2 regions of the Anaerobacillus sp. ABD4_527 genome follow, and region 1 is predicted to be linked to the other one. Evidence: riboswitches for the same ligand, from Rfam matches in the RefSeq annotation. Region 1 holds a riboswitch; the other holds the start of a gene.
What was found. A riboswitch is a leader RNA that binds a small molecule or an ion and turns the genes downstream of it on or off. The one in region 1 is predicted to bind S-adenosylmethionine.
Positions count from the first base shown of each region.

Region 2: linked by a shared signal. The riboswitch ahead of ACXAHI_RS08980 (methionine ABC transporter ATP-binding protein) and the one ahead of ACXAHI_RS05010 (Na+/H+ antiporter NhaC family protein) in region 1 are both predicted to bind S-adenosylmethionine.

Region 1 covers NZ_JBSWXZ010000001.1:944,966-950,873, forward strand. Annotated here, with positions in the region: gene ACXAHI_RS05005 (hypothetical protein) at 1-570, shown strand, start outside; gene ACXAHI_RS05010 (Na+/H+ antiporter NhaC family protein) at 611-1,915, opposite strand; SAM riboswitch class I at 1,984-2,088, opposite strand; gene ACXAHI_RS05015 (alpha/beta fold hydrolase) at 2,170-3,009, opposite strand; gene ACXAHI_RS05020 (YolD-like family protein) at 3,099-3,431, opposite strand; gene ACXAHI_RS05025 (Y-family DNA polymerase) at 3,447-4,658, opposite strand; gene ACXAHI_RS05030 (SDR family NAD(P)-dependent oxidoreductase) at 4,933-5,736, shown strand.
Region 2 covers NZ_JBSWXZ010000001.1:1,722,185-1,728,092, reverse strand. Annotated here, with positions in the region: gene leuC (3-isopropylmalate dehydratase large subunit) at 1-1,172, shown strand, start outside; gene leuD (3-isopropylmalate dehydratase small subunit) at 1,185-1,766, shown strand; SAM riboswitch class I at 2,007-2,116, shown strand; gene ACXAHI_RS08980 (methionine ABC transporter ATP-binding protein) at 2,233-3,255, shown strand; gene ACXAHI_RS08975 (methionine ABC transporter permease) at 3,248-3,916, shown strand; gene ACXAHI_RS08970 (MetQ/NlpA family ABC transporter substrate-binding protein) at 3,941-4,783, shown strand; gene ACXAHI_RS08965 (L-lactate dehydrogenase) at 4,825-5,775, opposite strand.

The DNA of each region.
Region 1 (5,908 bases):
TTCCATTTAAAATTCGATTACCAAATCAACCAAACGGTTTTTTCAACCTTTTCAAGATGTTCGGTATGTAAAGAATCCATTCTCTTTGTATTGATTAAAACGTCTACTAGCGATCAAGGTGAAGAAGTAGAGCTTTTTGTTCATCAAACTTCTTTCACTAGAGAACCTCTTGGCAGATTGGTTGGAACAGCAAGGCTTCCAGAAGATCTCGAGCGTGTCTATCGTTCAGCTGTTAACGTACATAATATGAAAGACTGGACTGCTACAGCAGTTATGGCAAACCGCGTTTTAGAAAGCATCACTAGAAGCTTTTTAGCTGAAAACGAACTTTCTCAACCTCTATCCAAACAGCTCGAAAGCCTGGCCAAACAAGTTGACCTCGAAGAGCCAATCGTACGGCTCGGGCAGCTGTTAGGCAAAGGAAGCAACCTTCACAACCTTTTATGCCTTGAAAATTCAGCAAGTGAAGAAACGGCTAATTTAATTATTGATTTATTGGACTCATTGATTGAATTTCTTTATATATTACCTCAAAAAATTGTGAACCTACAAAAGCAAATCGAAGAATAAACAAAACCAGGCCGTCATTTTGACAGGCCTGGTTGTTTCGTTACTCTACCGCTTCTTCTTTCCGAAATGAAGGGTAGTTGATGGTAATTGCCACAATACCAGCAATCGCTGTAAGAATTGGATAAATTGAATATGGTATGAGTGCCAAAGGCGAGATGGAAGCTAGTCCAGCCGCTGCTAGCAGCTGTGCGCCGTATGGGAGCATGCCCTGAACACTTCCAGAAAATATATCAAGAATACTTGCGGACTTTCGAGGATCAACTTGGTACTCTTCTGATATGTTCTTCGCGAGTGGTCCACCCATTATTATTGATATCGTGTTATTTGCCGTCGATAAGTCTAACATCGTAGCGAGTCCTGCGATACCAAACTCCGCTCCTCTTCTCGATCTCACTCGATGAAGAATTTTATCAAGAACGTACTGGACACCTCCATTATATCGAATGACTTCGATCATCCCACCAATAATCAATGCGATCATGGCGAGATCTTCCATCCCTTTAATGCCATCCGTTACCGTAGAAACGAGTCCACTTAAACCAAACGTTCCGTTAAATAAGCCTACTGCACCCGCGAACAACGTTCCACTTACAAGTACAATAAGCACATTTACCCCTGCAATCGCTGCAATCAATACGCCAAGGTATGGGAGGACGGAGATAAAATCAAATGGTTCACCTCCACTTACTGTCGCTCTTTCCCCTACCGTTAAGAATCCATATATAATGGCAGTAATAACTGCTGCCGGTAAAACGATGAAAAAGTTCACCTTGAACTTATCTTTCATTTTCGTGTTTTGCGTCCGAACAGCTGCAATCGTCGTATCGGAAATCATCGAGAGGTTATCCCCAAACATCGCTCCTCCAATGACCGCTGACAATGTCAAAGCTACAGGAATCCCGGATTGCTCTGCAATTCCAATTCCAATCGGAGCCAATGCTACGATCGTTCCCATCGAGGTTCCCATCGATATTGATATAAAGCACCCGATTAGAAACAAACCAACAACGAGAAGGCTTGCTGGTAATATAGAGATGCCGAGATTCACAATCGAATCTACCGCACCTATCTTTTTCGCTGTTTCAGCGAAGGCTCCCGCTAATAAGAAAACAAGAATCATTAAGATGATATTGGAGTTTCCTGCTCCACGACAAAACACCTCAACCTTTGTCATAAAGCTTTCTTTCCTGTTCATTGCGAGTGCAACGCCTGCAGCGATCAGTGAAGCAAGCACAACAGGCATGCTATAAAAATCTTTTGTTACAACTGCCGTTCCGATAAAAAGTAAAATAAATATACCGAGTGGAAGCAGTGCAAAGCCGTTCCCTTTTATGTCTTTATCCATGGTGTTTCTCCTTGTTCATAAAGTTTGTAGCAATCAAAAAAGCCCACTTCAAGAGAAGAGGGCTTTCACTCTTATCTCTCAAGATCTCTCTTGCTGGAAGCAGCACCTTTCTGACATACCAGAGGTTGCTGAAGCTTCTCAGGGCCAGTTCCCTCCACTTCTCTTGATAAGAACTATTCGATTTAGTGTTATGAAGTTTATCACGCATTATTCTGCTTCGTCAAGAATAAAGTCGAACCGTGTCGTTCTGCGGCTTACGCCTGAATAAATTTCTGAATGTCTCTTAAAATGGAACGTGGCTGCTCTTCAGGGAGAAGGTGACCCGTCTTTTCGTATACGATCAGCTCTGAATTCGGTAGATCTTCTGCCAGCCGTTTTCCAATTTGAAGCGGTACTACTCGATCATGCTCCCCCCATATCAGTAAACTCGGCGTATGAATTCTCCTCAATTCTTCTTGTGACAAATCCCCCTCACGATCTCGAATCATTCGTACGAGCGAACGGAAAATCCCTTCATGGAAGAAAGGCTGAACATAACCATCCACCATCTCTTCATCGATTAAATTTGGATCGTAAACGCAGTTCATCAAATTCCCTTTTGCTCCTTTTCGCGAAAGCCAGCGCTTTAAATACACTGAGAAAAAGGGCAAATAAGAAGAGTACACTAAACTCTGTCTCGCTTTTTCAAGGTAGCCTGAACTACAGAGCAAAATATTTTTCTTAACTAGGTCTTCATCGATACTTGCTGCTCTTAATGCCACTTGCCCTCCCATGGAATGACCAATCATAACGGTCTCGTCAACACTTAGCCGCTCGAGTAGTTCGATCACGACTTCCGCAAAGTTTTGATAAGAGTGAACAAACCGACTCGATTTTTCACTTCTTCCAAACGGTGGGAGATCAACGGCTACAATCGTGTAATGCTTTGAAAGCAAGGGAATCAATCTTCGATAACTAAAAGTGGAAGATAAAAACCCATGCAGTAATGTTAGCACAGGACGGTCCGACGTCACTTCGTTCTCATGATACTCATAGTGAATATCAATTCCTTTTATGTTCTCCTTATAATGTTTGAGACTCTCTACAGATAGCATCTGACAGTTCACTCCGTATACTAGTTTGTACGTATTTTACCCCTTTTCGCCGAGGAAAAACGTCTTCTGTTGTGGGGAGTGTTACCATCTTAGTCGCCTTCACCAATATGCACGAGGCTTGCAAACGAAATGTTCTGCCTCTTCTCATCTAGATCAACAATTCGTAATTCTTTATTGAGCTGGTCGATATAATGAACATATCCTGTCAACACGTTCTTCGTACCGTTCTTGAAATAATGAAATGTAAGCGGCTGGTGAAATGCCATCGCTTCACAAATGGTGTCGTTCATCTCCTCAATCTTCTGCTCATCAAGCTCAGGCTGTTCTCTTCTCCGGTCTTCCTCTTTCCATTCTCTTAACTCTTTAACATGCTCTGGTAACATCATCGATGTCCATTTAATATTTCCTCGGTCACGAATCATCTTATCAACCCCTTTCTATGCTTTGTGACCTCCGACAAGCTTACTTCGATGCAACGCTGTACCGGCTTTCGTGTAGGAAACAGCGCGAAGCAGAGAATCGGATCCGTATTTCTCCCGTATCGAGTCCATTACGTATCCAAGGTCTCGCTGCTTCGGCCGTTTCAAATTGAAAAGGTTGAGCTGCACTTCCTCGTCATCACAAATATTTGAAAGAGCGATTGAGATTTTCCGAACCGTTTGCCCTCTATAAAATTCCTGAAAAAGCTGCAAGCACACGTCATAGATTTCAAGCGTGATGGAGGTGGGGCTGTCGATGCTTCTCGACCTGTGAAAACCGCCGCCTCCCTCGTCTTTACTATAGCCGATTCCGAGGCTGATCGTACGCCCAGCTTTTCCGGCTCTTCTCGCACGCCTCGCTACTTCTTCACTCATTTCCAAAATAACGTGTTTGATTTCTTTTTGCTCATGATAATCACGAAGTAGAATCTGACTTTTACCAAAGCTGATCTGCCCCTGCATAATCGGAGCTCCAATGTCAGAGAGATCTACTCCCCATGCATGGTGATAGAGCTGATTGCCCATCACTCCGAACTTTTGTTCAAGAAGATGTAACGGGTATTTTGCGAGCTGTTCAACATTCATAATCCCCATCCGATTTAAAGTGCGCTCGAGACGCGGACCGATCCCCCACATTTTACTTAGAGGCGAAATAGACCAGAGCTTCTCAGGGATATCCTCATACGTCCATTCAGCAACGCCATACTTCTTCGCCTCTAAATCCAGACAAAGCTTCGCCATCAGCATGTTAGGACCTATACCGATCGCACATGGTAAACCGAACGTTTCACTGATTTCTTTCCTGATTTTATTAGCCGTCTCAAAGCGTCCTCCCCACAGACGCTCAGTCCCGTCGATTTGAAGAAAAGATTCGTCCACACTGTACGTATGGATACATTCTTTTGGAACATACCGATGAAATAACCTTGTGATCTCCATCGATTGTTTCAAATAGGATGACATTCTCGCATTCACGATATGAATACGGGGATCATCAGGAATTTCAAAAAGCCTGTTTCCTGTTCGGATATTAAAATCTTTTTTTAGTGCAGGCGAGGCCGCTAAAACCACACTACCCTGACGCTCCGTATCTCCCACGACAGCAAGATGACACGTTAAGGGATCGAGCCCCATCTCGACCGCAGAACAGCTCGCATAAAAACTTTTCATATCAATACACAAAATGGTTTTCTTTTGTAACGTTGAATAATCCACCTTCACCACTCCTTTCAAATAATCGAAAATAAGAACACTAGTTCTATATATCTATACCCGTATTTTACCCGAATATACGTTCGTATATCAATAAGTACTTTCTTCCAACGCACTACAGCACGAAGATAAGAAACAAATTTAGCAGAGCAATTGTGGCCATGTGGTACTTTGGGGTTTCGTGTTTCATTGAAAGAGGGAATCGTTACGTAAAATATAAGGAGGAAATCATATGGGAATTTTTAGAGAGGATGCATTGAAGCATCATCATATTGTCGTAACTGGAGCTACCGGTGGAATCGGATATGTAACAGCGAAAGTAGCGGTACAAACAGGTGCAGCAGTAACGATCACAGGACGGAATGAAGAAAAGCTTTCAAAATTAAAAAAAGAATGCGAGGAACTGATGGAAGGTGCAAAAGTCACGAGTATTGTTGCTGACCTAACAAACACAGAAGACCGCTCGCACCTTATCAAGAAAGCTGCAAAGGAAAACGGACCGATCACTGGACTCGTAAATTCAGCAGGTATTGGCGGTGGGGATACGTTAGATTACTTACAGGAAGAAGATTTACGAAACGTGATGGAGCTGAACTACACTGCTACAGTGCTTCTTACGCAGCTCGTTTATAACCACATGCGTAACGAAGGTAAAAAAGGCGGAATCGTGAACCTCTCTTCTCTTTCAGGATTACGAGGTACATACGGAAACACAGCATACAGCGCATCTAAATTCGCAATAACTGGATTCACACAATCATTCGCCCACGAAGCGATCAAGCACGGCATTCGCGTTAACGCCGTATGCCCTGGATTCGTCGACACCGAAATGGGAAGAAGTGCAATAGAAGCTAAAGGAAAGCGGGAAGGTAAAAGTTACGAAGAAGAATTGCAAGCGGTAGAAGAAGGATTACCTTCTGGGCGTATCACACAGCCAGAAGAAGTAGCAAACAGCATTATCTACCTCTTATCGAGCGCATCTGAGAACATTATTGGAGAGTCACTAAAGATCTCTGGTGGTAGTGTGATGAGATAAAACAGAACAAGAGGCTGGGACAAAACCAACATACATGAAGGGAATCGCGAATGTAGAATGTTAAAGGGTAAGACTTTAGCGTAGCCAACATACGTAGACTCCTGCGGGAACAGCACGAGTCCGAAGGCCCCGCGGGGTTTTTTGCTTTCTGAGGAGACTGAGGCCGTGCCTG
Region 2 (5,908 bases), 780 kb from region 1:
TACAGATGGAGAAACTAGAAGAAAATTGCAAGGAATTTGGGGTGGAAATTGCTGATATTAACCATCCAGACCAAGGAATCGTCCATGTGATTGGCCCAGAACTAGGGTTGACTCAACCAGGCAAAACAATCGTTTGCGGAGATAGTCATACCTCGACACACGGTGCTTTTGGAGCACTTGCATTCGGGATTGGAACGAGTGAAGTCGAACATGTTCTTTCAACTCAAACTCTTTGGCAATCCTCTCCAAAAACAATTGAAGTCCGAGTGAATGGTCACCCGGGCGCAGGTGTAACGGCGAAGGATATCATTCTTGCAATCATAGCGAAGTTTGGAGTGAATGCTGGAACAGGTGCTATTCTTGAATATACAGGTGAAGCAATTCGAAAGATGTCGATGGAAGAGCGGATGACAATCTGTAACATGTCGATAGAAGCCGGTGCTAAAGCAGGATTAATCAGCCCTGATGAGGTAACGTTTGACTACCTAAAGGGGAAAAGGCATGTTCCACAAGGAGAGGAATTCCAAGCAGCGATATCAGAATGGAAAAACCTTGCTACTGATGAAGGCGCAACGTATGACGACGTTTTAGAGATCCATGCTGATGAGATAGAACCTCAGGTTACGTGGGGTACGAATCCATCTATGGGATCATCCGTCTACGGTAGAGTGCCTTTTCCAGAGGACTATGAAGATCCTGCTGATCAAAAAGCAATCGCACAGGCCTTAACGTATATGGGGTTAACAGCTGGGATGGCAATTCAGGATATAGACATCCAACATGTCTTTATCGGATCTTGTACAAATTCTAGGATTAGTGATTTAAGAGCCGCAGCAAATATTGTTCGTGGAAGGAAAGTACACCACAATGTTCGAGCGCTAGTCGTGCCAGGTTCTAAATCTGTTAAAGAAACAGCGGAAGCAGAAGGACTAGATCAAGTGTTTATTGAGGCCGGCTTCGAGTGGAGAGAAGCGGGATGCAGTATGTGTCTTGCGATGAATGACGACATCGTTCCACCAGGAGAGCGATGCGCTTCTACATCGAACCGAAACTTTGAGGGACGGCAAGGAAATGGTTCTAGAACGCATCTAGTCAGTCCTGCCATGGCAGCCGCCGCTGCTTTGGAAGGCAAATTTACAGATGCAAGAAAAATGAAGCAGCCTGTCGTGTAAAGGAGTGAAATCATGGAACCTATCAATGAATATACAGGTGTCGTCTATCCTCTAGAAAAGGTGAATGTGGACACAGATCAAATAATACCAAAGCAATTTCTGAAGCGGATCGAGCGACAAGGGTTTGGACAGTTCTTATTCTATCATTGGCGTTTCGATGATGATGGACTCGCACGGTCTGATTTCTCTTTAAATGAAGAGCAATACAGGTCGGCTTCAATCCTAGTAGCTGGTAAAAACTTCGGCTGCGGCTCATCGAGAGAACATGCGCCATGGGCTTTATTAGACTACGGATTTAGAGTGATCATCGCACCAAGCTTTGCAGATATCTTTTACAACAACTGTGTGAAAAACGGTATCCTTCCAATCGCTCTTCCTCAAGAAACCGTTGCAGAATTATTTACAAAGGCAAGCGAAGGTTATTCACTCACTGTTCAACTCGAAAACCAATCTATTAGTGATAACGATGGGCTACACGTATCGTTTGAAATCGATCCGTATTGGAAGGAAATGTTGTTGAACGGGTGGGACGAAGTATCTAGAACCCTTTCACTTGAGGATAAAATCGAGCAGTATGAAAATCAAAGAGCGTAAATAAGATAGCATGTTTTCTCCGTATAGAGATACAACTGAAGCATTGGCGCGAGCGCTGTATGGATTGCAGCGCTTTTACGCTGTCAGAAAAGAGGGCTGATTTTAGAGGAGCAGTTGAAACTCTGGCAGCTAGTTTTATTTAAAAATTCGGACTTTTTACTCATCGATTGACACACTAAAAGTCCCATGCTAGAATTCGATTTAGTACTTAACTAGAGTAACGTGTTAATAACTAAATATCTCTTATTCAGAGAGGTGGAGGGACTGGCCCTATGAAGCCCGGCAACCGTCAAACAGCGTGTTTGAGAAGGTGCCAATTCCTGCAAAGCAAATGCTTTGAGAAATGAGAGAAAGACATCGATTTCAAGTGCCTTTCTGCTCATAGCGGAAAGGCATTTTTTATTTCAAAAGGTTTTAAAATCAACCTATTGTGATGGGACATCGTAAGGTAAAAGGATGTGTGCAAATGATTGAGTTAAAAGGTATAAAGAAGACGTTCTTTGCAGCCTCTGGACCAGTAGAAGCGGTGAAGAATACTGATCTTACAATTGAAAAAGGCGAAATTTTCGGAGTTATCGGATATAGTGGCGCTGGAAAGAGTACACTTATCCGCATGTTAAATCTACTTGAGCGACCAACTGAAGGTAGCGTAACAGTAGATGACAAAGCATTATCTAAGTTGAATAACAAGGAACTTCGTCTAGCAAGACAAGAAATCGGAATGATTTTTCAGCATTTTAATATTCTCTGGTCACGTACTGTAAAAGAAAATATTGCGTTCCCTCTTGAAATATCGGGTGTGCCGAAAGAGAAAAGAAAAGCTCGAGTGGACGAGTTGATCAACCTCGTTGGGTTATCGGGAAGAGAAGATGCGTATCCATCTCAACTAAGTGGTGGTCAAAAACAGCGAGTTGGGATTGCGAGGGCACTTGCTAATAACCCTAAAGTGTTACTTTGTGACGAAGCGACATCGGCCCTGGATCCGAAGACCACAGATAGTATTCTCGACCTATTAAAGAAAATTAATAAAGAGCTAGGACTAACGATCGTGTTGATCACTCATGAAATGCACGTGATCAGAAAGATTTGTCATCGTGTTGCGGTCATGGAAGGTGGCAGTGTTGTTGAAGAAGGTCCAGTACTTGATATTTTTCATCATCCCCAGCAGCCGATCACCCGTGACTTTGTAAATCAGCTGAGTGAGCCTGAGGAAATGAAAGAATCGATTACACACCTCACTGAAACTGCAGAAGGGACTCTCGTACAATTTACCTTTGTAAAAGGAGCTACGGGTTCACCTCTTGTAACGAAGTTAATCAGAGAGTTTCAGATCGAAGTGAACATCATTCAAGGGAAGGTCACCCATACTCAGGATGGTCCTTATGGTAAGCTATCGGTCTTACTAAAAGGAGAACAAGCTGCTATTGATAAAGCACTGAGCTATGCACGTGATCAGAAAGTAGAAGTAGAGGTGATTCCAAATGCTTAGTTCACTATTTCCTAATGTACGTTGGGAAGATATGTGGGAAGCGGCATTACAAACGATCTACATGACCGCGATCTCTGTATTCGCAACGTTTATACTCGGCATTGGACTCGGCCTGCTGCTTTTCTTAACTTCAAAGGGAAACGTCTGGGAAAATCGATATATTAATGGTTTTGTTGCAGGGATTGTAAACCTGTTCCGTTCGATTCCATTCATCATTTTAATTATTTTGCTTATTCCACTATCTGTATACATTGTTGGTACGATGCTGGGAGCTAATGCTGCATTGCCAGCACTTATTGCAGGGGCTGCCCCTTTCTATGCACGAATGGTCGAAATCGCTCTAAGAGAAGTAGACAAGGGAGTGATCGAAGCATCCCAAGCTATGGGGGCTACGAATGGCCAGATTATTTTTAAAGTGTTGCTTCCTGAAGCGATGCCAGCATTGATTTCAGGAATCACAGTAACTGCGATCGCTCTAGTGAGCTATACAGCGATGGCAGGTGTCGTTGGGGCTGGAGGATTAGGAGATCTCGCATATCTAGATGGTTTCCAACGAAATAATCCCGACGTGACGCTTGTCGCAACTGTATTAATTCTCGCTATTGTAGCAGTTCTTCAGGTTATTGGAGATGTTACAACGCGAGCTATGGATAAAAGATAAGATATAAAAAAGGAGAGAGAAACCATGAAAAAACTAGTACTACTTTTGTCAGTTGTTGCACTTGCAGCTTTAGCAGCTTGTGGAGGCAATAACGGTGGTAACAGCGAAGGCTCTGAATCAGAAAGTGAAGAAACGAAACTAGTTGTTGGTGCATCAAACGTTCCACACGCTGAGATTCTAGAAAAAGCACAGCCGCTTCTTGAGGAAGAAGGAATTACTCTTGAAATCGAGCGCTTCCAGGATTACATTCTTCCGAACAAAACGCTCGCTAACGGTGAGTTAGATGCGAACTACTTCCAAACAGTGCCTTATATGGAGCTACAAATGGAAGAAAACGATAACTATGATTTCGTAAACGCTGGTGGAATTCATATCGAGCCGATCGGTGTCTATTCACAGGAATATGAAAACCTTGATGCACTTCCTAAAGGTGCAGAAATCATCATGAGTAACTCTGTATCAGACCATGGTCGTATGCTTCAATTGTTAGAAGCAAAAGGTCTAATTAAAATCAAAGAAGGTATCGATCCAACAGATGCACAAGTTGAAGATATTGCTGAAAATCCAAAAGACCTTACCTTTAAAACAAACGTTGAAGCTTCCCTTCTTCCTCAGATCTATAAGCAAGGCGAAGGCGATGCTGTTATGATCAACACGAACTATGCGATCGATGCTGGCTTAAATCCACAAGAAGATGCAATTGCACTTGAAGGGTCTGACTCTCCATACGTGAACGTCATCACTGTTAACAAAGGTGATGAGGATAACGAAGCTGTAAAAACTCTTGTTGAGGTTCTCCGTTCTGAAGATATTCAAACCTTCATTAAAGAAGAGTATGATGGAGCTGTTGTTCCTGTAAACGAATAAATAGCAAGAGGGTTCTCCATATTGGAGAACCCTCTTTTCTATCATTTGTTTAAGAGTACAGGTTTCATCGCATCAGTCAAAGTCTTTGCTGAATGATTTAGCTGATCCATTTCTTCACGAGTAAGATCTAGTTCAATAACTTCTCTTATTCCATTTTTATTAACAATGGCTGGTACACCAATATAAAGGTTCTCTAAGCCATACTCTCCTTCTAACAAAGTAGAAACGGTAAGAATAGAATTTTCGTTACGTAGAATGGCTTTTGTTAATCGGAGAAGTCCCATAGCAATACCAAAATGTGTAGCACCTTTGCGGTTGATGATGTGATAAGCGGCATCACGAACATCAGTGAACAAGGAATCAAGCTCTTCTTTCCCATTCGGGTAATCTTCAATTAATGAAAGTACAGGTCTACTACCTATAGTAGCGTGACTCCACACTGGTAATTCAGTATCACCGTGCTCTCCTAAAATGTAGCCATGAACATTTCTAGAATCTACATGAAAATACTCTCCCAATAAATATCGGAATCTTGCCGTGTCTAAAATCGTTCCGGAGCCAATGACTCTCTCTTTTGGAAGTCCTGAAAATTTCCATGTAGCATAACTAAGGATATCAACGGGATTCGTAGCGACAATGAATATTCCATCGAACTTACTTGCCATCACATTATTTACGATTTCTTTAAATATCTTCGTGTTTTTATCGATCAAATCAAGTCTAGTCTCGCCAGGCGCTTGATTCGCACCAGCGGCAATCACAACGATATCAGCATCACGACAGTCGCTATAATCACCTGCCCAAATTTTCATCTGCGCACCAAAAGGAATGCCATGATTAAGGTCCCTTGCTTCTCCTTCAGCTTTTTCTTTATTGGCATCAATCAATACGAGCTCATTTGCAACTTCTTGATTAAGCAAAGAAAATGCATAGCTAGTCCCTACGAACCCTGTTCCAATGACAACAACTCGTGTTGTTTTACCTTCAAACATATCATCCACTCCTTTATTTCTTATAGTTATATCTTAACGAACATTTCCCTTTATTCATGTGATAAATCTCACATATCGTTTAAATTTTTTTCTCTTTAAATTTATGGATAGCATTGTGATTGTCTTCTCATAC